Regions from separate parts of the Paeniglutamicibacter sp. NPDC091659 genome, predicted to be linked through region 1. Evidence: riboswitches for the same ligand, from Rfam matches in the RefSeq annotation. Region 1 holds a riboswitch; each other region holds the start of a gene.

Region 1 (12,004 bases):
GGCGGCAACGGTGGCTTTGGTGGACAGCAGAATGCCGGCGCCAATGCCGGCGGATTCGGCGGCGGCAACGCCGGCGGCCAGGGTGGTTTCGGTGGCGGCAACGCCGGCGGAAACAGCGGTGGCGGCTGGAATGCACCTGCAGCCGATCCTTGGGGCGCTCCTGCCGGAGGAAACAACGGCGGATGGGGCAACCCGGGTTCTGACGAACCGCCCTTCTAAACAAAATTATTCACCATCCCGCAGAAAATTCTGCGGGCTCCACCTGATAAAGGAGCTCCACGATGGCTAAGGCTGAACTCCGTAAGCCCAAACCAAAGTCCAACCCCTTGAAGGCCGCTGACATCACTGTCATCGACTACAAGGACGTAGCATTGCTGCGCAAGTTCATTTCGGATCGCGGAAAGATCCGTGCCCGTCGCGTTACCGGCGTTTCCGTTCAGGAACAGCGCAAGATCGCACAGGCCATCAAGAACGCGCGTGAAGTAGCCTTGCTGCCTTACTCCGGCGCTGGCCGCGGCTAAGGAAGGTATACAAACATGGCAAAGCTCATTCTGACCCACGAAGTTACCGGCCTCGGTGCCGCAGGCGACATCGTTGAGGTGAAGAACGGTTACGCACGTAACTACCTTCTCCCGCGCTCGTTCGCCATCACCTGGACCCCGGGCGGTGAGAAGCAGGTTGAGTCGATCAAGGCCGCCCGTGCTGCTCGCGCCGTTGCGTCCTTGGAAGAAGCACAGGCACTTGCCGCCGCTATCTCCGCCAAGCCGGTCAAGCTGACCGTCAAGGCCGGCGCTACCGGTCGCCTCTTCGGCACCGTCAAGACCGACGACATCGCCAAGGCTGTTGCAGCCGCCGGCGTTGGCGCGATCGACAAGCGCAACATCGAGATCAACGATCACATCAAGTCGACGGGTAACTACTCGGCTACCGTGCGTCTGCACACCGATGTATCCGCGACCATCTCGCTGCTGGTTGTTGCTGCAAAGAAGTAATTCTCTGCACACCCATCGCCCCTCGGGACGATAAGCGATTGAGGACTCCACCTTCGGGTGGGGTCCTCATTGCGTTAACCGATCGCTTGGGTGCCTGCATGGGGCCAACGAGCCGGCATCGACCAAATGGTGCGGAGGCCCTATATCGACAGATGAGGACGAAAAGCGAATGTTGGTCGCAGAATGTTCGATTCTTACGCTTCGTGACCCATTGTGTCGAAACAATCTTTGACTGAAGCTAAACCTTTCTCCTAACGTTAGTCATGAATCAAGAGTGTCAACGCAAAAGCCCTGGCTTGTTGACCGGCAACCCTCTCGCGGTAGTGGGGTGCTCCAGGTGACGATTCGGCCCGCGGGACCCCGGGGGCAAGTACTGCACACTGGATGATGGGCAGCTGCGCTTTTGGCGCGTACCCGATTCAAGGTGGGCATGAAGCCGAAGGACCGAGCCATGACTCTTGCAACAGACCTCACCCCAGACACCTTGCGCAACGTTTTCGCCCAGCATCCCTCTGGCATTGCTGCACTGTGCGCCATCGTCGACGGTGAGCCGCAGGGCATCGTCGCCTCGTCGTTCACCGTCGGCGTTTCGATGGATCCGCCGTTGGTGATGTTCGCGGTCCAGAACACCTCGCGCACCTGGCCGGTTGTTCGATCCAGTGCCCGCATCGGGGTATCCGTGCTCAGCGAGAAGAACGAGGGGGTTTGCCGCCAGATCGCTTCCAAGACAGGAGACCGCTTTGCGGGGCTCCGCCTGGATTCCACCGACGAGGGCGCCCTCCTGCTCCATGATGCAAGCCTGTGGCTCGATTGCTCCGTGGAGCAGGAGATTCCCGCGGGCGACCACCACGTCGTGCTGCTGCGCGTGCACGGCCACCAGACGAGCGATGAAACGAATTCCCCGCTGGTCTTCCACGGGTCGGCATTCCGTCGACTGGAAGCCGAACAGCTCGTCTCCTAGACGCCACTCGGAAGCACAGGGCCTGCCGGTAGCGATCCGCACCGCATGTTGGGTCTACCGGCAGGCCTCCTCTTTTCGGTGGAAGCAGCGAGGCAGGCACCGCCCCTGCGACTAGGAAGGGTCGTGGACGACTTCCATCATGTGGCGGTACCCGTACCGCGCCAACTCCGTGAGAACCCCGAAGTCGACGTCAGCGAGCTTGTTGACATACAGGCATGCGACACCGCGCTTGTGCTTTCCCAGCTTGCCCAAGAGCTCCCCGGACTCCGGCGCAATGGTCAGGCCATAGAGAGCCAGGATCGTTGAGCGGGGCGAGAACCCGATCGCGCCGGCGTCGCCTTCCCGGCCTGAATCGTATTTGTAGTGGTAGGTTCCGAATCCGATGATCGTCGGCCCCCACATGGTCGCCGGCTGCCCGGAGACTTCCTCCATCATCTCCAGCAACGCACGTGAGTCGGCGCGCCGAACGGGGTGGGTGACGGAGGCGATGAACTCGTGTGGATCAACCCGGGTGGGGGTTGTTTTATTGGCGGCCATGCGAGCCAGTATTACAGCGCTGTCGACGGTCATCAACCTTGTTAATCCCCAGATTTCCCCGAACCCCGTGGATAGCTGTGGATAGTTTGTGGGTAACCGTGGAAACCGACGGAGATTAACCGCGGAATCTCGGGGTTTTTGCGTGTATAACCAAGTTTTTTACTCCGCAAACCTGTGGATAACTACTTTCTGTCCACAGGCATGTAAATGCATAATACCTAGTCAGCTCTATATTTTTGGCAAAAATCATCGGTAATCCACAATGTTCTCCCCAGACTGTGCACACAACACGCCGCAAGGTGCACAGGTTATGCACAGCCCCTGTGGATAACGGTGTTGGGTTTGAGGCAAATGGGGTCTAAGGTGACAGTGTTCCCCACCTATTTCCACAGGCTTGCGTGTCTCTTCGCACACGTGAGATTGGACGTACCAAAAGGTCGGCCGACCCTGCGACACTGAAGTAGATAATGATGCGGAAAACCGGGAACCCGCGAAGCTTGAAGGGAAAATCCATGTCGCTGTCCAGCACGGAAGCCACGTCCGAATCCGACTATGGCCGTACACCGCCACAGGATTTGGTTGCGGAGCAGAGTGTGCTCGGCGGCATGATGCTCTCCAAGGATGCCATCGCCGACTGCGTTGAAGTACTGCGCGGCATGGACTTCTACCGCCCGGCTCACGAATCGATCTTCGAAGCAATCATCGACCTATACGGACGCGGCGAACCTGCCGACGCCGTGACCGTCTCTGACTTGCTCACCAAGCGCGGAGAAATCACTCGCATTGGTGGCCCGGCCTATCTGCACACCTTGATTCAGTCGGTGCCGACCGCGGCCAACGCGGGTTTCTATGCCGAAATTGTTCGTGAGCGAGCGGTGCTGCGTCGCTTGGTTGATGCGGGGACCAAAATCGTCCAGCTGGGCTACTCCCAGGACGGCGAAGTCGATGCAATCGTCAACGAAGCCCAAGCTGAGGTCTACAAGGTAGCCGAACGTCGTACCGCAGAAGACTACGTTCCGCTGCGCGACATCATCGAAGGGACCGTCGATGAAATTGAATCCGCTGGTAGCCGTGGCGAAGGCGTCATCGGTGTTCCCACCGGTTTCTATGAACTCGACGAGCTAACCCAGGGCTTGCACGGCGGCCAGATGATCGTTATCGCAGCGCGCCCGGCCGTCGGCAAAAGCACGTTTGCATTGGATTTTGCCAGGTCAGCAGCCATTAAGAACAATATGACCGCTGTTTTCTTCTCCCTGGAAATGGGCCGCAACGAAATTGCCATGCGTCTGCTTTCGGCAGAGGCAAGCATTGCTCTGCAGAACCTGCGTAAGGGCACCATCAAGGACGACGAATGGTCCAAGATTGCTACCACCATGGGCAGGCTCAACGACGCGCCGCTGTTCATTGATGATTCCCCGAACATGTCGTTGATGGAAATTCGTGCAAAGTGCCGGCGCCTAAAGCAAAAGCACGATCTAAAGCTCGTGATCCTTGACTACCTGCAGCTTATGAGCTCGGGTAAACGTGTGGAATCGCGTCAGCAGGAAGTCTCCGAGTTCTCTCGTTCCTTGAAGCTGCTCGCCAAAGAACTAGATGTGCCGGTTATTGCGCTTTCCCAGCTGAACCGTGGTTCCGAACAGCGTACCGATAAGAAGCCAATGGTTTCTGACCTCCGTGAATCCGGCTGTCTCACGGCAGGGACCAAGGTCCTGCGTTCGGATACCGGCGCCGAGACCACCATGGGTGAACTCTTTGCCACCGGTGCCAAGGACGTTCCGGTGTGGTCACTTGATGACAGCCTGCGCTACGTCGAACGCCACCTTACTCACGTCTTCTCCACGGGTGTAAAGCCTGTGTACAAGATGACGCTCGCCTCCGGACGCACCATCCGTGCCACCGCCAACCACCCATTCTTCACCTATGAAGGGTGGCAGGCTCTTGGCGACCTGCAGGTCGGCGACCGTCTGGGTATTCCGCGCCACGTCAATGGACCTTCGCAGCGAACCGATTGGGATGACGAACAGATCATCACCATTGCCGAGTTCATTGGCAACGCGCCGGTTGCCGATGAAGTGCCCGTGGACAACGATGACCCGGCCAAGCTTGGGGATTTGATCAAGTTCATTCCCGAGGGCGTATTCTCGCTGCCCAAGACCGGCATTGCACTCTTCCTCAGTAGTTTGTGGGCAACAGCCGGAACGGTGAGCGCCAACGGTGCCTCTGGGCAGATCCGGTACCGCGCCCACTCGCGCAAGCTTGCTGACGACATCGCACGGTTGCTCCTGCGCTTCGGCGTCACCTGCAAGATCAGCCAGCGCACCACCAACACCTGTGTTGTGGAAATTGTTGGCGATCATGACCAGAAACGCTTCCTGCAGGAAATCGGAGTTGAAGGCGAACAGGCCAGCGCGGCGCAGAGCCTGCTTGATGCCATCATCAACAACAACGAACCGGTTGAACTGGGTGCCGCGCCACTTCAGGTGTGGAATAGCGTTCGCGAGATTCTCGAGGAAAGCACTAGTTCTTCGGAAGGCGAGGGTGTGCTCAAGACCGCGGTGCGCCAGCCGCTGAGCCGCGTTGCCGAAACCCTGGACGATGCTGAACTTCAGGTTGAGGCCATCAACGACATCTTCTGGGACAACATCATCTCCATCGAAGCCGATGGCGAAGAAGAAGTCTTCGATGCAACGGTGATTGGAAACCACAACTTCATCGCCAACGGCATCGCAGTTCACAACTCCATTGAGCAGGACGCCGATATGGTCATCTTGCTGCACCGTGAAGACATTTACGACAAGGAATCGGCTCGGGCCGGTGAAGCCGACGTGATTGTCGCTAAGCACCGTAACGGTCCTACCAAGACCATCGTGGTTGCCTTCCAGGGCCACTACTCGCGCTTCAACAACATGGCGCAAGAAGGCGGGATGTAGCCGTTCCGATCCTGCCGCGGTGCGGCCTTCCCTATTCCGGGAAGGCCGCACCACTGCGTTAATCGGCTCTCAGGCGCCGGGCGCCTCTACGCCCGAGCTTCGGCAAACGACTTGAACTCATTCATCATTCTCAGGCTCTGCTTCTTGAACATCGAGCCGAAAAGCAGCCCGACAATCTTCATGAGGCCCGTGAATTCGAAGGTGTTGTGGGCGACCCAGCGGGTCGCGGTTCCGCCCACGTCGTGGAACTCGTTCTTGCAGATGTTGTGGACGCCCTTGGCATCATAGGTTCCGTCGAATGCGTCGGGCAGCTCGCGGCGGGTGACCGTCTCGACCATTTCCATGGTGCCCTTGCCCTGCTTGTAGGTCAGCCTCGAGGTGGCGCCGGGTTCCCCGGGCGTGCCTGAGACCGCTTCGAAGGAGAGCAGCCCCTTCTGCCAGTGCTTCAGGTTCTCCGGGTCGTCGAAGAGCTCGATGAATCTGTTGCGCGGGATGTTGACGGTTATTTCCTGAGCGAAGTCCATGCTCGAAACCCTACCTGCGGCCGCCCCCGTTTGGGAGCGGATCCGCCCTGGAAAAACATTGCTGACAAGACACTCCGCAGGTCGATGCAACAGGGCAAAGGGCAGGCTTTAAGCTCTAATCATGTCCTTGTCTGCTGCCGGATCCGGCGCGAATGCGCCACTTGGTCTTTTCGCTCCCCAGTACCGTTGGATCACCGTGGGGATGTTCTCCCTGGTGTTCCTTGTCGCGTTCGAATCCCTGGCCGTCACGACGGTCATGCCACTGGTCAGCAGGGAGTTGGGTGGTGCATCCCTGTACGCGCTGGCCTTTGCCGCGCCCATGGCCAGCGGCGTCATCGGCATGGTGGCCGCGGGTGGCTGGTCCGACCGCAAGGGCCCGACGGGCCCGCTCTACGTGTCATTGATCGTATTCATCATCGGCCTGCTGCTATGCGGCCTGGCGCCGAGCATGCAGGCGCTGGTGGCCGGACGGCTGGTCCAGGGACTCGGCGGTGGCGCCAGCACCGTGGCGCTCTACGTGGTGGTGGCAAGGGTCTACGTTCCGCGCCTGCACCCGAAGATTTTCGCCGCTTTTGCCGCGGCCTGGGTCATTCCGTCGCTGATCGGCCCGTTTGCAGCCGGCCTTGCAGCTCAAACCGTTGGTTGGCGTTGGGTGTTCCTGGGCGTCGTGGGGCTCGTGGTCCTGGCAATGGCCGCGGTTCTGCCGTCGCTGCGCGGTCTCGGCGGCGGGGAGAACCCAGACGGCAAGATCGCCTGGCTGCCCTTGTGCTGGGCGGCCCTGGCCGCGGCCGCCGTCCTGGCCATGAACCTGCTTGCCGACATCCCCTCGGTGGGAACCTGGCTGATGGTGCTGTCCCTGGCCGTGGTGCTCGTGGCGGTGCGCCCGCTGTTCCCGCGAAGGACCCTGAGCGCGGGGCGTGGCCTGCCGACCACGATCCTGGTTCGCGGGCTTGCGGCGGCAGCGTTTTTCGGCACCGAGGTGTACCTGCCGTACCTGCTGATGGACCGCTACGCGCTCACGCCTGCGGTGGCGGGCCTGGCGCTGACCGGCGGCGCGATCTTCTGGTCGCTGGGATCCGCGGTCCAGGGCCGCATGGGCGAGAGCCTGGGCAACGAGCGGGCCATGCTCATCGGCTCGGTGCTCGGCGTGACCGCAATCGTGCTGGTCTTGGCGACCGCAGCCTGGCACTGGCCGGCCTTCGTGGCGATCGCAGCCTGGGGCCTCGGCGGGGCCGGCATGGGCCTGGTGTATCCGAGGCAGAACGTGCACATGATCAAGTTGTCGACCACCGCGAACCAGGGATTCAATTCCTCGGCGCTGGCCATCGCCGACTCCATGGGCTCGGCGCTTGCGCTGGCCGCGGCCGGGCTGATCTTCGCCGCCTTCAGCGGAAACGACTCGTTCGTCGCGGTGTTCGCCTTCACCGCGCTCATCGGACTGGCGCTGATCGTCTTGACCCCGCGGACTCGGGCCGTTGAAAAGACCGTGCAGGCGGTCGAAGTGCGCAATACACTCGGAGCATGAGCGATCATGAACTGCCGAAGATCGGCGCCCCCGCAACGCGGGCACTGAACGCCCACGGAATCACCACGCTTGAACAGGCCGCGGCCTTGGGCGAGAAGGCCCTGCAGGCCATGCACGGGGTCGGCCCCAAGGCCATCCTGATACTGCGCGAAGCGCTGCGGGAGCTGGGCTCGGAGCTGGCCGACTGAAGTCCGGACTGGCGCAACGACCGCCGCACAACGACTACCGATCGAGGCACGAAAACCATGGGAACCCCCGAAGCAAAAGCCCCGTTGGGCCGCTGGCTCACCGTAATCCTCCTGTGTGCGCTGACGGCCTGGGTGACGCTGGGAGGGCTCTTCGGCACCACCGATTACAGCTGGGTCCCGCGCGACACGATCCTGACCTGGGGCGTGGGAACCTGCGCCGTGCTCGCCGCTGCGGCCATCACCCATGCCGTGATCGGCCAGAAGAAGTTCAACCGCGAGCGCGCCAAGTAACGGGCCCCGCAACCGCAGGGGCCGGGCGGCTACGCCGTCGGCAGGATCCGCAGGTGCTGGGCCCCCGGCGCCACGAGGCGGGCGTCGTATTGGCGGTGCTTGGCCGTGTACGCCTTGATGTAGGGGCACACCGCCACGACCTTGTGCCCCTGCGCAATGGTGTCCTCCAGGGCGAAGGCGGCAAGCCTCGCGGCCAGCCCCTGCCCGGCGTAGGCCTCGTCGACCACGGTGTGGAAGAAGACGCGCTCGATGCCGTGGTCGGTGGACAGGTCCCGGTAGTGGGCTGCGCCGATGACCTTGTCGCCGTCGAACAGGGCATAGCGCTGCCGTTCGGCGATCTGCCCGAGGTGGATTTCGCCCATGGTCCGCCCCCTATCCGTCACCGGTGTGCCGGCCGAAAAGGCGGCTGAAGAACCCTGGCGGCTCGCTGCCCTCGGCCAGGACCGCCATGGCACCGAAACCGTCGTAGTATCCCTGGTGCTGCTCGTTGATGGCGTAGACCGCGCGGATGGAGCGTTCGGCGTGCTCCGCGTCCAGGGCCTGCCGCCGGTACACGCGCACCGGGAACAGTCCGTTGGCATCCTGCCCGTCGGAACGGTCGACCGACCAGCCGGCACTTTCGAAGTGCGCGCAGGCGTCTTCCGCCTGCTGCGCCGAGGCGTAGGAAACGAAATGTTCCACCTCGCGCTTGGCTTGGAGCAGGTCGCCGAGCTCGGCCCGTTCACTCAGCGATCGCCTCAGCCGTTCAAGCTCCATCTCCAGGCTCATGGGTTCCTTCCTTCGGCCGCCCCCGCGAAGTCGCAGGGTGCGGGAATCATCGGGCGTGTGGCGCCTAGTCGCGCGGGCGCAGGCGGACGGTGGGCAACACCGGGGCGGGCAGCGGCGCGGGTTCGCCGTCCGGGAAATCGCCGAACCGCCTGGCCGATCCGTCCCCGGGTTCGGCGCCGATTTCCGCCTGCCACTGCTGGCGGTATTTCACGACTTCCTCGTGGGTGCGACCCACGAAGTTCCACCACATGAGGATCTGCTCGTGGAGCGGCTCGCCGCCGATCAGCAGCGCGCGCACGGGCTTGTTTCCGGCGGTCAGCGTGACGGCCTGGAACCCGGCGGGCAGGAACGCCAAGTGGTCGACCGGGACGTCGTCCGCCTCGACCTTCAGGGACCCCGCATCGAGCAGGATGCCGTGTTCGTGGTGCGCCTTGAGCGCCACCTTGATCCGTGCGCCCGGTTCCATGAGGATCTCGGCACCCACCAGCTCGGTGTGCGTGTGGACGGGGGAGGCCGAGTAGTGCTCGGCCCCGCGGTCGCCGGAGACGCTGAGCGACCCAAGGAACACGCGTACGATCCAGTCCGCGGTTCCCATGGGCTCCGGGCGGTGGTGCACGAAGGTCGGCGCGGTGTGCCGGGCCCGGTCCGGCAGCGCGATCCACAACTGGGCGCCGTGCAGCACCCGGGTGTCGGGGGTCGAGAACTCGGAGTGGCTGATGCCGCGCCCGGCGGTCATCAGGTTGACCTCGCCGGGACGGACCATGGCGTGGTGCCCCGCGGAGTCGCGGTGCTCGATCTCGCCGGTGAAGAGCCAGGAAACGGTTTGCAGGCCGGTGTGCGGGTGGCGCGGAACGCGCATGCCGCCCGATTCGCCCACGGGGTCCGGCCCGTAGTGGTCGAGGAAGCACCAGGCGCCGATCAGGCTGCGCTGCTTCTGCGGCAGGGTCCTGCGCACATCCATGGCCCGCGGCCCGCCCAGCGGAACGTTGCGCGGGGCCAGCAGCTCGATGCCTGCGCATGCGTGGTGGTCGTTGCACACAAGTTCTTCGGGTGCGGTCTCCAGGTTGCTCATGACCATAGCGTAGTGCCGGTCTCCGGATCCGGCGAGGGTGCCCGCTGCCGGGCATGTCGGTGTCCGTGGCCCGCCTCAGCCTCCGGCCACCGATTGCATGATCATGACCGTGGAGCCGGCGGGCAGCTCGGATTCCAGCCCCTGCAGTGCGCGGATGTTGTCAGGCCCGATGAAGATGTTCACGAAGCGGCGCACCTGCCCGCGCTCGTCCCTGACCCGGCGGGCAAAGAGCGGGTAGGCCTCGCCGAGCTCGTCGAGGAGGTTGCCGACGTTGGAGCCCACCGGCATATGGGCTTCGAGCCTGCGGTTCCCGCCGAGGGTCGAGGCCAGCACCGAGGGCACCTCGACCTGGATCGTCTGCATGCTCAGCCGCCAACAACCACTGCGGCGCGCACGCTGAGCACGTCGGGCAACCGCTGGGCGACGGTGTTGAAGTGGGCGCCCTCGTCGGGGCTCGCGAAGACCTCGCCGCCGCGGGTGCCGAAGTACACCCCGACGGAGCCGGGGTTGTCGTCCACGGCCGCCGCGTCGCGCAGCACCGCGTTGTAGTCGGGCTCCGGCAGCCCGTCGTGCTGTTCCTCCCAGTGCTCCCCGGCATCGGTGGACCGGTAGGCGGAGAGCCGCCCGCCCACCGGGTTGCGTTCCTCGGCGCCCTTCAGCGGAATGGTCCAGACGGTGCCGGGGGTGCGCGGGTGGGCGAGGAACACGAACCCGAAGTCGGCGGGAAGCCCCTGGGCAATGCTTGTCCATTCATCGCCGGAGTTGTCGGTCCGGTAGACGCCGCCGTGGTTCTGGGCGTAGAGCCTGTCCGGGTCTCCCGCGTCCGCGGTGATGTGGTGGACGCACTGGCCGAACTCGGGCCACGGTTCGGGGAAGAAGTCGGCCTTGATGCCCTTGTTCCGGGGTTCCCAGGAGGCTCCGCCGTCGGTGCTGCGGTACACGCCGCCGGTGCTCATCGCCGCGTGGACCACGTTCGAGTCGGCAGCGTTAGGCACGATGCTGTGCACCGCGGCCCCGCCGAATCCGGCACCCCATTCGCTGCGGTGCGGGTGGTCCCAGAGCCCGCGGTTCAGCTCGAAGTTCTCGCCGTCGTCGGTGGACTTGAAGACGGAAATGGGTTCACAGCCAGCCCAGACGACGCCCGGGCGATCGGCGGTGTCGGGGCGGATGTGCCAGACGCGGGCCAGCGCGGTGTCTGTGTCCTCGGGGAACTTCACCGCGCCCTTCTCGGTCTCGGACCAGGTGGCACCCAGGTCGTCGCTGTGCACCACGGTGGGTCCCCAGTGCCAGTCGTTGACCCCGGCGAAGATCCTGGTGCGGCCGCCTCGGGTGTCGATGGCGACGGACGGAACCTCGAGGGTCGTGAAATGCGGCCCGGTGAGCGTCCAATCCTGCCGGTTCCGGCTCTGGGCCAGCCAAAGGCCCTTCTTGGTCCCGATGGCAAGCACGGTGTTTTGGTCGTTTCCCATGGGAAACAGTGCAACATCGCCCGATGCCGAATTCAAGGGCGGGCCGGGCACCGGCGCGAAGTTTTCAAGGGACGTCGGCGCCGGTGACGAACCCGCCCGCGTAGCGCAGACCCCTGTAGTTCTTGATGCGGGGAAGGCGTCTCGTCAACGGGGATTCGTGGGTTCCCACGACGACGGTGGCGGCCCCCGAATTGACGGCCGACTGCAGCCCGGCCGGCGCGTCCTCGAAGACCACGCAGTCGGAAATGTCGATCCCCAGTTCCGCTGCCGCCTGCAGGTAGCCCTCGGGCGACGGCTTGCCGGCGATGACGTCCTCCGCTGCCACCAGGACCTCGGGGACGGGCAGGCCGGCGGCCCGCAGCCGGGTTTCGGCAAGTGTCCGTCCGGCCGAGGTGACAACGGCATGTGGGACGTTTCCCAGCTGCTGCAGGAATGCCCCGGCGCCGGGGATCTCGATGATTCCCTCCACTCGGTCGACCTCCCGTGCTTCGAGTTCGGCGGCGAGCCTGGCCAGGTCTCCGGGGGAACCGGGCAGGAACCGGCGCAGGGTGTCCAGGGTCTGGCGTCCGTGCGAGTAATCAAGCAGTTCGCCGATGTCGATTCCGTGTTGCCTTGCGAAATCCGTCCACAGGCCCTCGACGACGGCGGTGGAATCGACAAGGGTTCCGTCCATGTCAAAGAGCAGTGCCCGGGCTTTCAGTGCGGGGAACGGCGGGGTTTCCGGAATCATGCGATCAGCCTAACCGG
Region 2 (12,004 bases), on a different contig from region 1:
GGACAAGACCCGCGCGCACGACTCAGTGCTGATCGGCAAGGTCAACGAGTACCTCAAGGACCACGACACTGAGGGCCTTGTCATCGAGATCCTGTCGCCGGTCGAGGCCACCCAGTACACCATCGATCGCATCCGCCGCGGCGAGGACACCATCTCGGTGTCCGGCAACGTGCTGCGCGACTACCTCACCGACCTGTTCCCGATCCTCGAATTGGGCACCAGCGCCAAGATGCTTTCCATCGTGCCGCTGATCGCCGGTGGTGGCCTGTTCGAGACCGGTGCCGGCGGTTCCGCCCCGAAGCACGTCCAGCAGCTGGTGAACGAGAACCACCTGCGCTGGGACTCCCTGGGCGAGTTCCTGGCCCTGGCCGTCTCCTTCGAGCACCTGGCCAACACCTCGGACAACGCGCGTGCGCAGATCCTGGCAGACACCCTGGATGCCGCAACCGGCACCTTCCTCCTGGAGAACAAGTCGCCCAAGCGCAAGGCCGGCGAGTTGGACAACCGCGGCAGCCACTTCTACCTGGCCAAGTACTGGGCAGAGGAACTGGCCGCACAGACCAAGGACGCCGAGCTGGCAGCGGCCTTCAAGGCAGTTTCCGAGGCGCTGGGCGGCAACGAGGAAGCCATCGTGGCAGAGCTCGCAGCCGTGCAGGGTGCCCCCGTCGACCTGGGCGGCTACTACCGCCCGGTCGAGGAAAAGGTCGCAGCCATCATGCGCCCGAGCGCGACGCTGAACACCGCACTGGAACTGCTCAAGAAGTAGTCTCCGGCCGCACATCACAACGGCGGGCCGCCTTCCCTTTCCGGGGGACTGGCGGTCCGCCGTTGGCGTTTGCAGAATCGGGGCAGGGGCTAGAGCCCCCGGCCGACCTCCCACAGCCCCTCGTAGGTCCCCGTCAGCAGGGCGTTCACCGAGACGGCCTGCGCGTCGGTGAACGAGGCGATGTAGTCGACGATCGCCCGGGCCCGGCCCAGCCTCTCGACCTCGCCGTGGCTGGCCTGCGCGAACAGCCCGGGCGACTGGGTCCGAAGCAGGCGGTATTCGCCGGTTGCCGCCTCGACGGAGTCCAGCAGCCTGCGCGGCGCACGGGCCGCGTCATCGCGGTCCTCGAGCCATGCGTGCAGCCCTTCTGCCAGCGAAGCGATGATGCGGGTTTGCCCGCGCTGGTACACCGCCAGGTCGGAACGCTCCAGCACGAAGCGCGAGTGCACGAACTTGAGCACCACCACGTCGTGCCAGGCCTCGTCGGCCAGCCGGACGTGCCCGCTGCGGACCGTGGGGTTCTTTTCCACCGCGATGGAGGCCTGCAGCCTGTCGATCCAGCGCCGGGTGAATCCCGTGACGGCGCGGTCCGCCTCGATCCCGCCGTCGTAGGGGACGGCCAGCAGCCCCTCGACCAGGTCGTGGCCGACGCGTTCCACCGAGGCGCGGAAGGCCTCGGCGTTGGCGATCCAGGGATCCTTCGCCGCGACGTGCCGCCACGTGCGCTCCAGCGCGTGCCCAGGCCTGCGCGTATCCAGGGCTGCATCCTCGGTGCCCGCCAGCTGCGCGCCGGAATCCAGCCATGCCCGCAGCTCGGCGGAGACCGTGGTGTACTGCAACACCCCGGCCCGGTAGAAGTCGTCGAGGTCGTGCACCGCGTAGGCAATGTCGTCGGCGATGTCCATCACCGAGCACTCCAGGGTCTGCTGGTTCTTCGCGATGCCGGGGAACACCGAGAGCACGTCGTGCATCTCGGCGGCCTCGATGTCGTAGGCGGAGAACTTGTGGGCGCCGGAGCTGCCGACGGAGCCCACGCCGCGGGGGAGCATCTCCGGGGCGCCCGGAGGTTGCGACCGCCATTCGTTGCGGGTCCACGGGTACTTGAGCACCGCCGCGCGCACGGCCCGGGTCAGGTTCAGCCCCCGGGGCGTCGCGTCGCAGCTGTCCAGCGCTGTGAGGATGCGGAAGCTCTGCGCATTGCCCTCGAAGCCGTCGGGCAGTCCGAGCGTCTGGCGGGCCACGCGGTCGAGTTCCTGTTCGCCCAGGTGCCCGAAGGGAGGGTGCCCCATGTCGTGGGCCGCCGCCGCGGCCTGCACCACCACGGGGTCGCAACCGCCCAGCCCGGCCACGAGCTTCCGGGTGGGCTCGTCGGCATTGATCAGGCCGATGGCGATGGAGCGCGCCACGGCGGAGACCTTGAGCGAGTGCGTCAGCCGGTTGTGCACCACGGTCCCGGCGCCCGCCTGAGGGATCACCTGGGTCACCGCGGAGAGCCGCGAGAAGTAGGGGGAGAACCTGATGCGCTCGATGTCGATGCGGAATTCGTCTTCCCCGGCGCGCATCTCCTCGATGATCGCGCGGTCGCGTCCGCCGGTCTGGTGGGTTTTCTGCCTGGTATCCATGGTGCGAACCAGCCTAGTGGGCGCCGGGTGCCAGTCGCGGACAAACCACGGGACATTCGAATGATGTCGCAAATGATTTGGCTTGACGGCGCCTTCGACTGCGATTCACACCGGTACAGGGTTTCAACGGACGGCTGCCGCTTACCACTGTCTCAAGAACCAGCAGGGTAGTGGGGCCTGGGGAGGAGTGACCCGAGAGTCGCTGGATCCGGGGCTGCAATGTATCCAGGACGAGCGTGCTGGCGCGCACATTAGCCTCACCGGTTCTGTTGCCCTTCCGCGAGAGGCTCAGCGGTTGGCGCCGTCGCAGCGTTCACCAGCCGGGTGACGAGTTCCGCATAAGGGATGCCCGCAGCCGCGAACATTCTGGGTACTTGGGATTCGGCTGTCATTCCGGGCATTGTGTTGACCTCATTGAGGACGGGGCCTTCGTCGGTGAGGAAGAAATCCATGCGCGCTACACCGGCACAACCGAGTGCCTCGAACATTTCGAGTGCCACCCGCGTGATCGCGTCGCGCTCCGTGCTGCCGAGATCGGCAGGAACGCTAAACCGAGCTGAGCCGTCGTACTTCGTGGTCGTGTCGAACAAGCCACTGGTGTGGATCTCAAGCGGCGGCGGAGCCCAGCAACTTCCGTCAGGCTCGCGTATGACGGCAACGTCGATCTCCCGTCCGTGAACGACGTGCTCGATGAGGATCCGGTCATCAAAGCGCGCTGCCGTCCGCAGCGCCTCACGAAGCTGGGCGGTGTCCCGCGCCAAGCCGACGCCGTAGCTGGACCCCGAGGAAGCTGGTTTCACGACAACGTCTGTCTCGAAGTCGATGTCCTCCATGTCGGCTGCGTGGACCAGTCTCCCTCGCGCGGTACGTATCCCGGTGGATTCGGCAACAAGCTTCGTTGCCCATTTGTCCATGCCGAGTGCTCCTGCCCGCAGGCCCGAGCCGACTACGGGTTTATGGGCGAGTGCACACAATGCTGCCAGCGTCCCGTCCTCGCCCAAGGGGCCGTGCAGGGCGGGGAAAACCACATCCGCCTGCTCGAAGAAGAACAATGCGCTCCTAAGCGAGGCGGCGGCGCTTTTTCCAAGCGGTCTTCGGGCCTGCCTCCAGATTCCATCGCGGCCGATGGTGACGTCGGTGACCTCGAATCCGTTGCTGCACAGTGCCTTTCCGATGGCTACGGCTGTTGCCAGCGAGACGTCGTGTTCGGCGTTCTGGCCGCCGCCGATGACCAAGATGTGCTGTGTCATGCAATTGTCCTTTTCACTCGTGATCCGATGTTGGTGACGATGGTGTGGGGAATGGTACCGGCCCAGCTGGCCCATTCCTGGATGGTTGGTGTGACCCCGTCCTTCGGGCCGAACACGGTCGCGGTTGTGCCGCGCGGGTAGTAGGTGGCCCCGGTGTTGATAACGATCTGGTCCATCGAGACGCGTCCGACCACCGGGTACCGGCATCCGTGGATCTCCACCGAGGCGTCCGGGGAGATTTCTCGAGGGATTCCGTCGGCGTAGCCCACCGGCAGGGTGCTCAGCCGAGTCGTCCGATCGGTGGTGTAGGTGCCGCCGTAGCCGACGGGAGTTCCTGGCATGACGGTTGCGTTGTGCACGATGGGTGCGGTCAAGCGGGATGCGCCGGAAAGGTCGGTGGTCCCGCTCGGATCGATGCCGACAAGTCCGGCCCCGAGTCGGATCATTCCGAAATGGGTCGCAGGGTCCGTCAGCGCGCCGGCGGTAGCGGCCAGGTGGGTGATCGGATCATCGAACCCCGCAGCCGTGATCTTGGCTTTGGCTTCGTGCATGAGCGCAACTGCTTCTTCGTTTGCCCTTGGGTCTGCCCGGTCAGCCAACGGTAGATGCCCCATGAGGCCGACGACGAAGATCTTGCCTCGCCGTTGTCCCTCGAGGGCGCGGAGGATAATGGCGTCCCACTCGGAGCGGGGGACACCTTCTCGAGACATGCCGGTATCCACGTGCAAGTGAATGCGGACGGCAGCACCGGAAGGCTGTTCGAGAAGTGTCTGCAATTCCTCGACCGAGCCGACCGCCAAGTCGATCCCGCCTGCCGAGGCGGCCCCGGCATCGAAACCCGCGGGGTTCAACCAGGCAAGGATCGGCACGCTCAGGCCCGCCTCGCGCAGGTTCACGGCTTCGTCGAAATCGGTGGTGCCAAGCCACTGTGCTCCGGCGGCGATCGCGGCGCGGGCCACGGTCAGGGCGCCATGTCCGTAACCGTCTGCTTTTACCACTGCCATGATTCGGGAGTCGGACCGGGCTTGCACGATTGCCATGTTCTTCGCGATCGATTCGGGGATCGTCTGCAGCGTGGGTGGTCTGAGACCAACGACCGTGGACTGGGCGCGGCAGGGCGTGCTGGTCACCGCTTCATCCTCGGGTCGTAGGTAGGGTCGAAATACTTGGCGGGGCAACCATTCTTGATCGCCTCGGAACGCAGTTCGAAGTGCCAAGCCTCGTTGTCGTAGATCTGGCACAACCCGTACTTCGCACCGTTCTTGGACAGCCATGCACTGGCGTCCCAAAGCCCAATGTCGACCGCGTCCCCCGACACATGTGCGGAGGTTTCCGCGGTTGCCACCCACCGGGAGGCTTCCTCCTTGGAACCGTACGTAGTGACCGCTTGCTGGAGAAGATTGTGCTGGAAATCCGGGGAACGCCAACCACTGTTGACATGGAACTTGATTCCTTCCCGGGCTGCATCCTTGGAGGCCCTGCCCAAGGCAGCACGGAGAGCGGGATCCAGGTTAACCACCGCCGGAATGTCAGAGGCAACCGTCGTGCCTTTGGGGACGTCACCGCCCGCCACTCCAAGCCCCCCGGATTGCTTCCCGTGAGGTTTCGCGAAGCGCGCTGCGGGGGATTCGAGATAGTTCGACACCGGATGGAAGTCGCGAGCCCCGAGAATCGCTCCCACCATGAGTACCAGGAGGACGGTGGCCAATGCCAAGACGGCCGTCATGATGACGACGATCGTCGATGGCTTCCGTCGTCCGGGAGTTTGTGCTGGTTCGTTGTACGTCATGTTTCCAGTCAAGAGCGTCCGATGTTGCCAGCATGTATGTGGTTTTCGATATGCCGACGATATGTCTCACCTCGTAGCATGGGGAGCATGCGCGTGTTGATCGTCGAAGACGAGCCATATATGGCCGAAGGTATCCGCGATGGTCTACGCCTGGAAGCGATCGCGGCAGACATCGCCGGTGATGGCGATACCGCCCTGGAACTGCTGACCGTCAACACCTACGACATCGCCATCCTTGACCGTGATATCCCCGGGCCGTCCGGCGACGAGGTCGCAAGACACATCGTGGCTTCAGGCAGTGGTACGCCAATTCTCATGCTTACCGCCGCCGACCGTCTCGATGAAAAGGCCTCCGGGTTCGGGCTCGGTGCCGACGACTACCTCACGAAACCATTCGAACTCCGGGAACTCGTGCTCAGGCTCCGTGCCCTCGACCGCCGGCGAGCACACCACCGGCCGCCCGTACGAGAGATTGCAGGCTTGCGACTGGACCCGTTCCGCCGCGAGGTCCATCGAGAGGGGCGCTACGTCGGACTTACCAGAAAGCAGTTCGCTGTCCTGGAAGTTCTAGTCGCATCCGAAGGCGGTGTCGTCAGCGCCGAAGAACTCTTGGAACGCGCCTGGGACGAGAACGCCGACCCGTTCACCAACGCCGTACGCATCACCGTCTCGGCACTGCGTAGGCGCCTTGGCGAGCCTTGGATCATCGCCACTGTCCCGGGAGTCGGATACCGCATCGATACAGGGACCGTCCCCGAGGCTGAAGGACGCGGACGTGCATAGGACACCGGGGATGAGCGTACGGCTCAAGCTCACCCTCAGCTACGTCGGGTTCCTCGTGCTCGCAGGGGCTTTGCTACTCGCCGCCGTGTGGATCTTCCTTCTTCGGTATGTTCCTGAAGGCGCGATCAACAACAATGGCGGATTCGTTCCAAACCGCTCCGACCTCCAACGCGCATTCGGTCCCGCAGTAGCCGCAGTGATGGCCTTCCTGCTGGTGTTCGGAGTGCTTGGAGGCTGGCTCCTCTCCGGTCGAATGCTCGCGCCCCTTTCCCGAATCACCGACGCCACCCGAACCGCTGCGAACGGATCGCTATCCCACCGAATCCGGTTGGAGGGCAGAAAGGACGAGTTCCGCGAACTCGCCGATTCCTTCGACACGATGCTCGAACGACTCGAAACACACGTTGCCGAACAACAGAGATTTGCCGCCAATGCCTCCCACGAACTGCGCACACCGCTGGCAATAACACAGACACTTCTCAACGTGGCACGAAACGACCCGGACCGAAACACCAACGAACTTCTCGAACGTCTCGACACCGTCAACACTCGTGCAATCGACCTCACCGAAGCACTGCTGTTGCTCACACGGGCCGACCAGAGATCCTTCACGCGAGAACGCGTCGACCTTTCCTTGGCGGTCGAAGAAGCAACCGAAACCCTCCTCCCGCTTGCGGAAAAGCGCGGAGTCACCATCGATGCTTCCAGCAGTTTCACCCCGACATTCGGTTCATACGCACTCCTGCTGCAGATGGTCACGAACCTTCTGCACAATGCGATCGTCCACAACCTCCCGGTGCAGGGGACAGTCTGGGTGAACACCAAGGTCGGCCCCGAATTCGTTGTGCTCATCGTCGAGAACACCGGTGAGAAACTCACCGAAGAACTGGTCTCCACGCTCACCGAACGATTCCAGCGCGGGACCGAACGCACCCGCACGAGCGACCACGCAGGCGTCGGTCTCGGGTTGGCAATCGTCAAAAGCATCACCCTCGCACACGACGGAACGCTTACCATTGCCCCGCGCCCCGCTGGCGGGCTCCGCATTGCGATCCACCTGCCGACCGCACCGGGTGATGTTGGGCAGTAACAAGAGAACTGTCGGGCATGCGTTGCTTCGAGACCGGCTGTGTTGAAGAGGTGGCGCAGCGATTTTTGGGCATTGCTATTTCCTGTCACCAGTACCGTGATGGGCTTCTCGCTGGTGAAGTAGAGCATGCGGTGTTGCAACACTGAAAGCAGCAAGAGCGCGAAATGGAACATTGAAAACCCCAGCATGGACCGCCGGTGGGAATTTTCGGCTCAGCGACCGGTTACTGACCGAGATCGAACGCCCGCAGGTGGCGAAGGACCTCAACGTGCCCACGTCCGAAATTGTTGATGACGAGCGACTGGCTCGACTCATCGGCCACCAAACCCCGCGAAAATCCGGCCATTTACCGTTGCGATTCACAGCTTTCGGTGCCGGAAAACAGTGACCGCCAAGAAACTGGTGAATCTGCTCCGCAGGGCATGCGCCTTCGACATGGAGATCACCGGACGATTGGTCCAATCGGTTCCGTGCTGCATTCTGTCAGCGGGAACCCATTGCCGGGTGCAGGTCGCGGAACCTGTTGACGGACCCGCGGTCTGCACCCGGAAGTCTTGCTGCCGTGCCGGCTAGTAGAGCTTGTTCGCCCCGCCGTCGGCCATGAGGGTTTGGCCCGTCATGTAGCGCGAGTCATCCGAGACCAGGAACGCCACGATGGGCGCGACGTCTTCCTCCGGATCCCCGAAGCGCCCCAGCGGGACCTTGGCCAGCGAGTCCTGGTACATCTGCGGGTATGCCTCGCTCCAGGCCTTGACCCCCTCGGTCAACGCCATGGGGGAGACGACGTTGACGCGGATCTTGTCCTTGGCCCACTCGTTGGCGGTCACGCGCGAAAGCCCGCGGATGGCTTCCTTGGCGGAGGCGTAGGCCGCCTGGGTCATCTGGCCGACCATCGCCGAACCCGAGCCGAAGTTCACGACCGAGCCGCCGTTGACCGCCAGCAGCGGGTAGGCCGCGGCCATGAACTGGCGGGTGGCGCGGAAGCCGGTGTTGAAGGAGAGCTCCCACTGCTCCTCGGTCAGGTCGTTGAACATGGCCTGGCGCGAGGCATGGGCGTTGTTCACCAGTGCGTCCAGCCCGCCGTAGGTTTCGCTCGCCACTTCCACCGCGGCTGCGGCCACGGCTTTGTCGCTGACATCGCCCAACAGGAATTGCACGTCACCGCCGAGATCCCCCTTGAGCGCGGCGCCGGCCTCGCCGTTGACGTCGACGGCGACGACCTTGGCGCCGCGGGCCACCAACACCCGGGAGATGGCGCCCCCGATGCCCGATGCTCCGCCGGTGACGATGGCTACCTTGTTGGCAAGCTGCATTCCCATTCCCCTTTTCGCGTTTACGTGGCTGGGCGGTCCACTGGGGCGGACCGCCGGTCTACAGGATCACGCCAGCTGGCGCGTTGAAGGACGCCGCGTCTTGGCGGATCCGACGAAATCGTGTCGCGACGACAGTATCCCATTGGGCGCCCTTGCCACAATGACTTCATTCGCCACCCGCCCCTGGGCTCTGTCGTCGACGCCCCGAGCGCCCCTGTCACAAAGGCTTCACAATGGAAGCCAAAAGTAACGCTCAAGCGGAAAGTGACCGGGAAATCGGGCAAAGTCGGCTCGGCGCGCTCTTAACAATGGCTCGGGCGACGTTGCCAAAGATGACAAAAAATCGTCATGTGAAGTGTTTTTGCCCCGCGTGACGCGGGACGCGGCCGGCGCCTTGCACCGTCCTTGAAGCGTGGAACATGATGAATGCATCAACCATCAAGAGCGGCTGAGAGATCTGGCTCGTTGACGCCGCAGCAACCATCACACGATGGATTCCCCCGTGCGGGGACTCCGTTGTTGAGGGTGCTAAGGCCAGAAGCGATGGAGCCGCTTCAAAACCTGCTCACCATCGCCGCAGTCATCCGTACGGATCGCTGGGGCTTTTGTGGCGTACCTTGGGGCCTCCCTCGTTTAGACGAGGAGTCACACATGAGCATTACACCGTCCGCGGCCCCGCCGTCACTGTCCTATGAGCTGTACCCGCCGGTGAACCGCGACGCGACCGAGGGCGTTTTCAACAGCATCGAGGCGCTTCAGGCCACGAACCCCGACTACGTGTCGGTCACCTACTCGGGAACCCACGCACGCCGCCGGGCCTCGCTGGAATTGATCGAACACCTCATCCAGAACACCAGGCTGCGCCCGCTGGCGCACCTGACCTGTGTGGGGGAGAGTCGCCAGTCCCTCGAGAACCTGATCCGCCACTTCATCTCGCTCGGTGTCCGCGGTGTCCTCGCGCTTCGCGGCGACCTGCCCACCGATCCGGATGGCTGGCGCGGGGAATTCCCCTTCGCCCGCTACCTGATCGAACTCATCCGCGAGGTCGAAACCGAGCACTCGGCGGCACTGGCCGGCGGGCGGCTGGGGGTAGGCGTGGCCGCCTACCCGATCCAGCACCCCGAATCCCCGTCGTTCGATCACGACGTGGAGGTGCTGCTGGCCAAGGAACGCTCGGGGGCAAACTACGCAATCACCCAGGTGTACTTCCGGCCCGAGGAATACACCAACCTGGTTGATGCGGCCCGCCGAGCAGGGGTGTCCATCCCGATCATTCCGGGGGTCATCCCGCTGAATTCGCTCAAGCGTCTCAACCGGCTGGCCTCCATGACAGGCGTCGAACCGGACCCGATCCTGGCGCACGCGCTGGAAACGGCGAGCACCGACGCGGAACGCCACTACATCGGAGTCACCGCCGCGGTCACCCTGGCGCGGCGCGCCTTCGACGACGGGGCCCCGGGCGTCCATCTCTACACCTTCAACGACCACCGCGGCTCACTCGATGTCATCGAAAGGCTCGAACTGCCCCGCACCCGGGCCCAGGTCGTCAATTCCTGGGCCGCCCGCGCCGCCGTCTAGGCGCCCGGGCACTTCAAAACCTTTACCCATCAAATCACTAACTCTTCCCCCCACGTTCAACACCCAAGGAGCTACCCCATGACCAAGTCGACCTTCCCCGCAGCCTCCATCCTCGGCTACCCGCGCATCGGCCCGAACCGCGAACTCAAGAAGGCCCTCGAAGCCCACTGGGCAAACCGCACCGACGAGGCCACCCTGCACGCCGCAGCCCTTGAGCTGCAGCAGGCGAACCTGGCCAAGCTGACCACCCTGGGCCTGGGCGCCACCGACGCCTCGCTGCCCGGCGACTTCGCCTACTACGACCAGGTCCTCGACGCGACGGTCGCGCTTTCCGCACTGCCGACCCGCTTCGCCGACCTGGCAGCAGCCGACGGCACCATCAACACCGCCGCCTCGTTCGTGCTGGCCCGCGGCGACGAGTCCCGCGCCCCGCTGGAAATGACCAAGTGGTTCGACACCAACTACCACTACCTGGTTCCTGAGATCGGCGAGAACACCCCGATCGCCGCCAACGCCAAGCCGCTGGTCGAGTCCTTCAAGGCCCACGCGGCCAACGGAAACACCATCCGCCCGACGCTGGTCGGCCCGATCACCTACCTGCTGCTGGCCAAGGCCGAGGACGGCGCCGCAGAGGGCTTCGACCCGCTGACCCGCATCGACGAGGTCGTCGCCGCCTACGCACAGATCCTGACCGAGCTTGCCGCCGCCGGCGCCCCGTGGGTCCAGCTCGACGAGCCGGCACTCGTCACCGACCGCGGCGCCGCGCTCGCCGTTCCCGGCGCGCTGGCCGAGTCCGTCTACGCCAAGATCGCAGCCGCCACCGAACGCCCGGCCCTCTTTGTCACCTTCGGCTACGGCACCGCCGGCGACGTGACCCGCCCGGGTGCGACCCAGGGCCTGCTGGCACGTGCCGGCGTCGAGGCAGTGCACGCTGACCTGGTCCGCGGCCTGGCCCCGAAGGCCGAGTTCCTCGGCGATCTCGCAGGCTCCACCCTGGTGGCCGGCATCGTGAACTCGCGCAACATCTGGCGCAACAATCTGACCGAATCGCTGGAGATCCTGAAGAACCTGCGCACCGAGGTCGAGCAGTCCAACGGCACCATCGCCGTGGGCACCGCGACCTCCCTGCAGCACGTCCCGCACGACGTCGCCCTGGAAAACAACCTGCCGGCGCACCTGCCGGAATGGCTGGCCTTCGCCAACCAGAAGGTCGCCGAGGTCATCACCCTGGCCAAGGGCCTGGCGCAGGGCGAATCGGCGATCGCCGCCGAGCTGTCCGCCGCCGAGACCGCCATCAACCACCGCGCGGCGTTCGCCGGAACCACCGTTGCCGCCGTCCGCGAGCGCCTCGCCGCGCTCACCGACGCCGACTTCTCCCGCTCGGCCTCCGACGTCCGCGAGGCAGCCCAGGACGCCGCACTGAACCTGCCGGTGCTGCCGACCACCACCATCGGCTCCTTCCCGCAGACCGGCGAGGTACGCACGGCCCGCGCCGCGCACCGCAACGGCAGCATCGACGACGCCGCCTACGAGGGCTTCCTCAAGGCCGAGATCGCCCGCGTCGTGGAGCTGCAGGAACGCCTGGGCCTGGACGTGCTGGTGCACGGCGAGCCCGAGCGCAACGACATGGTCCAGTACTTCGCCGAGAACTTCGACGGCTTCTCCGAGACCGCCAACGGCTGGGTGCAGTCCTACGGCTCGCGCGCCACCCGCCCGTCGATCCTCTGGGGCGACGTGTCCCGCCCGGCCGCCTTCACCGTCCCGTGGATCTCCTACGCCGCGTCGCTGACCAACAAGCCTTTCAAGGGCATGC
Region 3 (5,843 bases), on a different contig from region 1:
AATGCTCAAGGGCGCCAGCGGGACAGCGCAGGCGCCCTTGAGCATCCGTGGAACGGACGGACCGGTTTACTTGTTTTCGGCCCTGGGTGCTCCCATCCCCGGGTTGATCTGGTGCGGGCCGCTCGCGGACGGCCGGATGTCGAAGTCGAACATTGCCGTGGGCAGGTAGACCGTCGAGCAGGAGTTCGGGATGTCAACGACGCCCGAGAGCCGGCCCTCGATAGGGGCCGCACCCAGGAGCAGGTAGGCCTGTTCGCGGGAGTACCCGAACTTCGTGAGGTAGTCGATCGCGTGGAGGCACGCGCGCTGGTAGGACAGGTGCGAATCCAGGTAGCGCTGCTCTCCCTCGAGGGTTACCGAGGTGCCGGAGAACGCGATCCATTCGCTGAACTGCGGATCGACGCGGCCCGGCATGAAGATGGCGTTCTCCGAAACCCCGTAGGTGTCCATGCCGCCGCGGATGATGTCCACCCGCAGGTCGATGAAGCCGCCCATTTCGATCGCACCGCAGAACGTGATTTCGCCGTCGCCCTGGGAGAAGTGCAGGTCGCCCAGGGACAGGTTCGCGCCGTCGACGAACACCGGATAGAAGATCCGCGAACCCTTGGAGAGGTTCTTGATGTCCTGGTTTCCGCCGTTCTCGCGCGGCGGTGCGGTGCGTGCCGCCTCTGAGCCGACCCGTCCCCACTCGCTGGCCGGAACCCCGCCCAGCACGGCGTGCTCGGCCTCCGGCGGAAGTGCCAGCGGCGGGACGCGGAGGGGATCGGTGGCAATGAGGTCGCCCTCCCGCTTGTTCCACTTGGCCAACAGCGCGGCCGACGGGGCGGTGCCCATCAGGCCCGGGTGGATCAGGCCCTCGAAGGACACTTCCGGTACGTGCCGGGACGTGGCGACCTGGCCCGTGAAGTCCCAAATTGCCTTGTAGGCGTCGGGGAACTGGTCGGTCAGGAAGCCGCCGCCGTTGTTCTTGGAGAAGATGCCGGTGTATCCCCAACCTTGGCCGGCCAGCGGCCCGCTGTCCTCCTGCGGAATCGGGCCCACGTCAAGGATGTCGACGATCAGGAGGTCGCCCGGCTTGGCACCCTCCACGGCGAACGGACCGGAAAGCTTGTGGACGGTCAGCAGCGGTGCATCGAGGATGTCCTGGGCCGAGTCGTCGTTCTTGATGGCTCCGTCGAACCATTCGCGGCAATCGACGCGGAAAACGTCGCCGGCCTTGACCGTGGCCACCGGCGGAATTTCCGGGTGCCAACGGTTGTGGCCGAGTTTTTCCTGATCCTCGAACTTCTTGGTCGAATCGAGCGGAAATATCACTTCTGGCATGGTGCTTCTCCTTAAACGATGTCGTACTTGGGCGGGGATCCGGCGTCCGGTCAGGGGCGCGGAAGCTTTTGGTGCAGGGGGTTGTGGGTGTATCGGGTTGCCTGTTTTGTTGCACCGGTGCGGCCCGTGACCACTTCCGGTACGTGGGCGCTGCGTTTCGCTGAATCAATGAGCTTGAACTCGGTGGTGTTGGCGATTGAAAGGCGAGGCGAACTCATCTGGCGCCGGGCCTGCTGCCGGCACTCGGGACAGGTTGTGGAATCCGGCACCGTTGCCATGGGGAACGCCGATTCAAAGACTGTTCCCTCGGGGCATCGGAAGTCGTACAGCGGCATGTAATGTCCTCTCGATTGGGGCTGAAAACCGGATGTTTTGGGTTGTTCCTGAGAAGGCGGATCCCGCGTGGACGGCAACGGATGTGCGACAGAAAGGCGCGTGGACGGCAACGGAGCACGCAAGGCGGGAACGTCGGCCCGATCTCTCGCCGGAAAGGCCAGGGATCGGGCCGGCGAGGCGGACCGGCGAGGCCGAAGTGGGCGTCGGGGATTCAGTCGAAACCGCCCGATCGTCGCTTCTGGAGGACAATCGGCTGTGGGAAACGCGCGCAGTATGGCCCTGGCCAAGAAAATCATGATTGCGGCCGTCTGGCGGGTGGATTTTCACGCAGGCACGGAGGCCCTGTATGACGAGAGCTGCAGCAACGTGGAGTAACCAACAAGACCGACCGGGTGTCCTTTCGGCGCTGATGAAGCGTGACGGATCAGGATTGCCAACCGGACAAGATTAGGCGTTCTCACCTGCCCGTTTCGCTCAGGCTAGCTTTGAATCCCGGTCGGTACAAGGGGTTCAATGGGGTGATCGCAAGTACAAATGTGACGCCGATCATTTGCGCGGTGCCACGTAACCTTGTAGAAATATGAACAACAACCATCCAGAGCGGCCGAGAGATCTGGCTCAATGACGCCGCAGCAACCCCTCCCCTTAATTGGGCGGTAGGTGCTCACGCCAGACTCGATGGAGAACCAATCATGGCCGCTGAGTCCCCCCTTCACACCTTCGATGTCGAAACCGACCCCAATATTTTTGGGTCCGTCTCGTTGGAGGCGCTGGCAAGCAATGCGCCGGCTCGACACCTGCTCAAGCTGACTCCGGGTGTTCCGAACAACGGGCACTACGACGAACTTGCCGCGATTTTCCGACCGGTGTTTGCCCGGATTGCGGAAGGTGCCAGCGAGCGCGATGCCAATCGGACGCTCCCTTACGAGCAGGTCGGCTGGCTCAACCGCGAGCGCTTCGGCGCCCTGCGGATCCCGGTCAGCGAGGGCGGGTACGGTGCAAGCCTGAGCGACCTCTTCCGCCTCCTCATTGAACTTGCCGAGGCGGACTCGCAGGTGGCGCACCTGTGGCGTGCACACATCGCCTTCGTCGAATCGGCGCTCACGCTGCGGGACCCGGCCGTGCGCAGCCGCTGGACCGAACGAATCGCCGCCGGCCAGATCGTCGGCAACGCCTACACCGAACGCGGCGGAAACACCCTTGGCTCTCTCAACACCACCCTGGAGCAGCGCGGGGAACACTGGTTCGTGACCGGCGAAAAATACTATTGCACCGGCACCATCTACGCGGACTGGGTTGCCGTGGCAGCCTCCCACCCGAAGCTTCCCGGCCGCCAGATCGCCGTGGTCTCCACGCAGCGCTCCGGCGTCAAGATCTACGACGACTGGGATGGCTTCGGCCAACAGCTCACCGGGACGGGGTCCACGACGTTCCAGGATGTTCCGGTCGACACCCTGTTGCCGGAGGAACAGCAAACCAACGACCCGGAATCCGCGATCTTCCAGCTGGTGCTGCTTGCCGTGCAGGCAGGGATCACCCGCGCGTCGCTGAACGACGTGCGCTCGGCGGTGCAGGCCCGAACCCGCACCTTCAGCACCGGAACGGGTGTCCCGATCCGAAACGAGCCCCAGGTCCTGCAGCTGGTCGGTGAAATTTCGGCCACCGCCTTCGCCACGGATTCCATTGTGTTGTCCGCTGTCGCAGAGGTAGAAGTCGCACTTGCCGATGATTCGCTCAGCCCGGCCGAACGCTTTGCGGTGTGTGAACTCGCCGCAGACCGGGCGCAAACGATCGTCCAGCCGCTGGTTCTTTCGGCCGCGACCAAGCTCTTTGACGGGCTGGGGGCCTCGGCAACAGCCAAGGGCTGCAACTTGGACAGGCACTGGCGCAACGCGCGTACCGTCGCCACCCACAATCCCGCAATATACAAGGCCCGCATCGTCGGCGACTACGAGGTAAACGGAACCGCTCCCAAACGCCTCAACGCCGTCGGCGACCTCGGCTCAACCACCGGAACAGCCGGCTACTAAGGCCTTTCGGTACAGACAACTTTCCCTGACAGGGTTTGCTTCTGCGACCCGCGATTTCCCATACCCCCGCAAAGGAACATCATGAGCACGACTCCCGCACAACGCCAGATCCGTTTCAATGCCTTCGACATGAACTGCGTTGGTCACCAGTCGCCTGGACTGTGGAAGCACCCGAAGGACCAGTCCGCACGTTACAAGGACCTGTCCTACTGGACCGACCTTGCCAAGACCCTTGAAAAGGGAAAGTTCGACGGCATCTTCATCGCCGACGTGCTGGGCACCTACGACGTTTTCGGCGGCTCCAACGAGGTGCCGTTGCGCGCCGGAACCCAGGTTCCCGTCAACGATCCGATGATGCTCGTCTCCGCCATGGCCGCAGTGACCGAACACCTGGGATTCGGCGTCACGGCCGGCACCGCCTACGAGCACCCCTACCCGTTTGCCCGTCGTCTGGCCACTCTCGACCACCTGACCAAGGGACGCGTCGGATGGAACGTGGTGACCGGGTACCTGCCCTCCGCGGCACGCAACATGGGCCAGGAAGACCAGCTGGAACACGACGAGCGCTACAACCACGCCGACGAGTACATGGAAGTCGTCTACAAGCTTCTCGAGGGCTCGTGGGAAGAGGACGCGGTGGTGCGCGATGTCGAACGCGGCATTTTCACCGACCCGACCAAGGTCCACGAGATCAAGCACGAGGGCAAGTACTTCAAGGTTCCCGGCATCGCGATCACCGAGCCGAGCCCGCAGCGCACTCCCGTGGTCTTCCAGGCGGGCGCCTCTCCGCGCGGCCTGAAATTCGCCTCGGAAAACGCCGAAGCCGTGTTCGTGACCTCGCCGACCAAGGAAATCCTCAAGGAAACCGTCACCAAGATCCGCGATGCCGCGGAGGCCGCTGGCCGTGACCGCTACGACGTGCGCATCTACGCCATGCAGACCATCGTCACCGGCCCCGACACTGCCAGCGCCGAGGCAAAGTTCGAGGACTACAAGTCCTACGCCGACATTGACGGCGCCCTGGCGCTGATTTCCGGCTGGATGGGCGTCGACCTGTCCACGTACGGTCCGGACGACGTCATCGGCGACAACGTGAAGTCGAACGCCATCCAGTCCTCCGTCGCCACGTTCCAGAAGGCCAGCGGCGATGACGGCAACCCCTGGACGATTCGCCAGCTTGCCGAATGGGTCGGCGTTGGCGGCTTCGGCCCGATCACCGTCGGTTCCGGGGCCGAGGTCGCGGAAAAGCTCATCGACTGGGTTGCGGAAACCGACGTCGACGGCTTCAACCTCGCCTATGCCATCACTCCCGGCACGTTCGAAGACATCGTCGAGTTCGTGGTTCCGGAGCTGCAGGCCCGCGGCGCATACCAAAGCGAGTACGTCGAGGGCACGCTGCGCAACAAGCTCTTCGGCAAGGGCGACCGCGTGCAGGATTCGCACAAGGCAGCAAACTACCGGCTTTCCGACGCAAAAGTAGGCTAAGGGGCCCCTGCCGGTTGGCCGAGGCCGGGAGTGCTCCCGCGACCAACTGCTTTCCCGACGGGGATCCCGGCGTTGCCGGGGTCCCCGTCCCTCCAACCCAATCCGGGACTTGCCATGCCTGGACGTCCGGCCTTGGCACTGGTCAGGGGGCCAGACTGACGACCAAGTTGATGGTGGTGGCCAGGATTCCCGTGCCAAACACAAACGCCAGCAGGCTGTGGCGCAGCGCCGTCGAACGCATCTCACGTGTGGTGATGTTTGTGTCCGACACCTGATAGGTCATGCCCATGCTGAACGCCATGTAGGCGAAATCGGTGTACTGCGGCGGTTCCTCCTGGTTGAAGTCGATGCCGCCGGGGGACCTGTCGTAATAGATCACCGCATAGCGCAGCGTGAACAACGTGTGTACGAGTAGCCACGACATTCCCGTGCAGGTCAACGCCAGTAATGCCAGCAGGAACCGCGAGCTTCCTTCGACTTCCTTGCTGCCCAGCATTACCAGGGCGACCGCGACCAACGACCCCACCGCGGCCAAAAGGATAAGCAGATCCGAGGTGCTGCGGCCGGGGTCCTCTTCCTGGGCGTGGGCGGCGGTGCGGGCATGGTCCATGGGGGCGATGGTCGACCAAACCGTGAGGTTGTAGACCAGCGCGGCGACTCCCCATCCCA

What was found. A riboswitch is a leader RNA that binds a small molecule or an ion and turns the genes downstream of it on or off. The one in region 1 is predicted to bind S-adenosylmethionine.
Region 2: linked by a shared signal. The riboswitch ahead of ACIQLF_RS13780 (methylenetetrahydrofolate reductase) and the one ahead of ACIQLF_RS00775 (flavin reductase family protein) in region 1 are both predicted to bind S-adenosylmethionine.
Region 3: linked by a shared signal. The riboswitch ahead of ACIQLF_RS07790 (acyl-CoA dehydrogenase family protein) and the one ahead of ACIQLF_RS00775 (flavin reductase family protein) in region 1 are both predicted to bind S-adenosylmethionine.

Annotation. Positions count from the first base shown of each region.
Region 1 is NZ_JBIVTO010000001.1:168,322-180,325, forward strand. Features, by position in the region: gene ACIQLF_RS00760 (single-stranded DNA-binding protein) at 1-219, shown strand, start outside; gene rpsR (30S ribosomal protein S18) at 282-521, shown strand; gene rplI (50S ribosomal protein L9) at 537-992, shown strand; SAM riboswitch class IV at 1,259-1,371, shown strand; gene ACIQLF_RS00775 (flavin reductase family protein) at 1,444-1,953, shown strand; gene ACIQLF_RS00780 (DUF1801 domain-containing protein) at 2,065-2,490, opposite strand; gene dnaB (replicative DNA helicase) at 3,003-5,420, shown strand; gene ACIQLF_RS00790 (SRPBCC family protein) at 5,507-5,944, opposite strand; gene ACIQLF_RS00795 (MFS transporter) at 6,066-7,469, shown strand; gene ACIQLF_RS00800 (DNA-binding protein) at 7,466-7,657, shown strand; gene ACIQLF_RS00805 (hypothetical protein) at 7,715-7,948, shown strand; gene ACIQLF_RS00810 (GNAT family N-acetyltransferase) at 7,978-8,310, opposite strand; gene ACIQLF_RS00815 (ribonuclease E inhibitor RraB) at 8,321-8,716, opposite strand; gene ACIQLF_RS00820 (pirin family protein) at 8,781-9,788, opposite strand; gene ACIQLF_RS00825 (MoaD/ThiS family protein) at 9,864-10,151, opposite strand; gene ACIQLF_RS00830 (WD40/YVTN/BNR-like repeat-containing protein) at 10,154-11,257, opposite strand; gene ACIQLF_RS00835 (HAD-IA family hydrolase) at 11,322-11,987, opposite strand.
Region 2 is NZ_JBIVTO010000007.1:48,614-60,617, forward strand. Features, by position in the region: gene ACIQLF_RS13735 (NADP-dependent isocitrate dehydrogenase) at 1-766, shown strand, start outside; gene ACIQLF_RS13740 (deoxyguanosinetriphosphate triphosphohydrolase family protein) at 856-2,388, opposite strand; gene ACIQLF_RS13745 (D-alanine--D-alanine ligase) at 2,646-3,638, opposite strand; gene alr (alanine racemase) at 3,635-4,768, opposite strand; gene ACIQLF_RS13755 (M15 family metallopeptidase) at 4,765-5,427, opposite strand; gene ACIQLF_RS13760 (response regulator transcription factor) at 5,515-6,210, shown strand; gene ACIQLF_RS13765 (sensor histidine kinase) at 6,221-7,300, shown strand; gene ACIQLF_RS13770 (hypothetical protein) at 7,473-7,688, shown strand; gene ACIQLF_RS13775 (SDR family NAD(P)-dependent oxidoreductase) at 7,870-8,613, opposite strand; SAM riboswitch class I at 9,046-9,163, shown strand; gene ACIQLF_RS13780 (methylenetetrahydrofolate reductase) at 9,265-10,191, shown strand; gene metE (5-methyltetrahydropteroyltriglutamate--homocysteine S-methyltransferase) at 10,270-12,004, shown strand, end outside.
Region 3 is NZ_JBIVTO010000003.1:21,550-27,392, forward strand. Features, by position in the region: gene fmdA (formamidase) at 67-1,323, opposite strand; gene ACIQLF_RS07785 (zinc ribbon domain-containing protein) at 1,374-1,955, opposite strand; SAM riboswitch class I at 2,248-2,344, shown strand; gene ACIQLF_RS07790 (acyl-CoA dehydrogenase family protein) at 2,352-3,689, shown strand; gene ACIQLF_RS07795 (LLM class flavin-dependent oxidoreductase) at 3,771-5,174, shown strand; gene ACIQLF_RS07800 (DUF1345 domain-containing protein) at 5,317-5,843, opposite strand, start outside.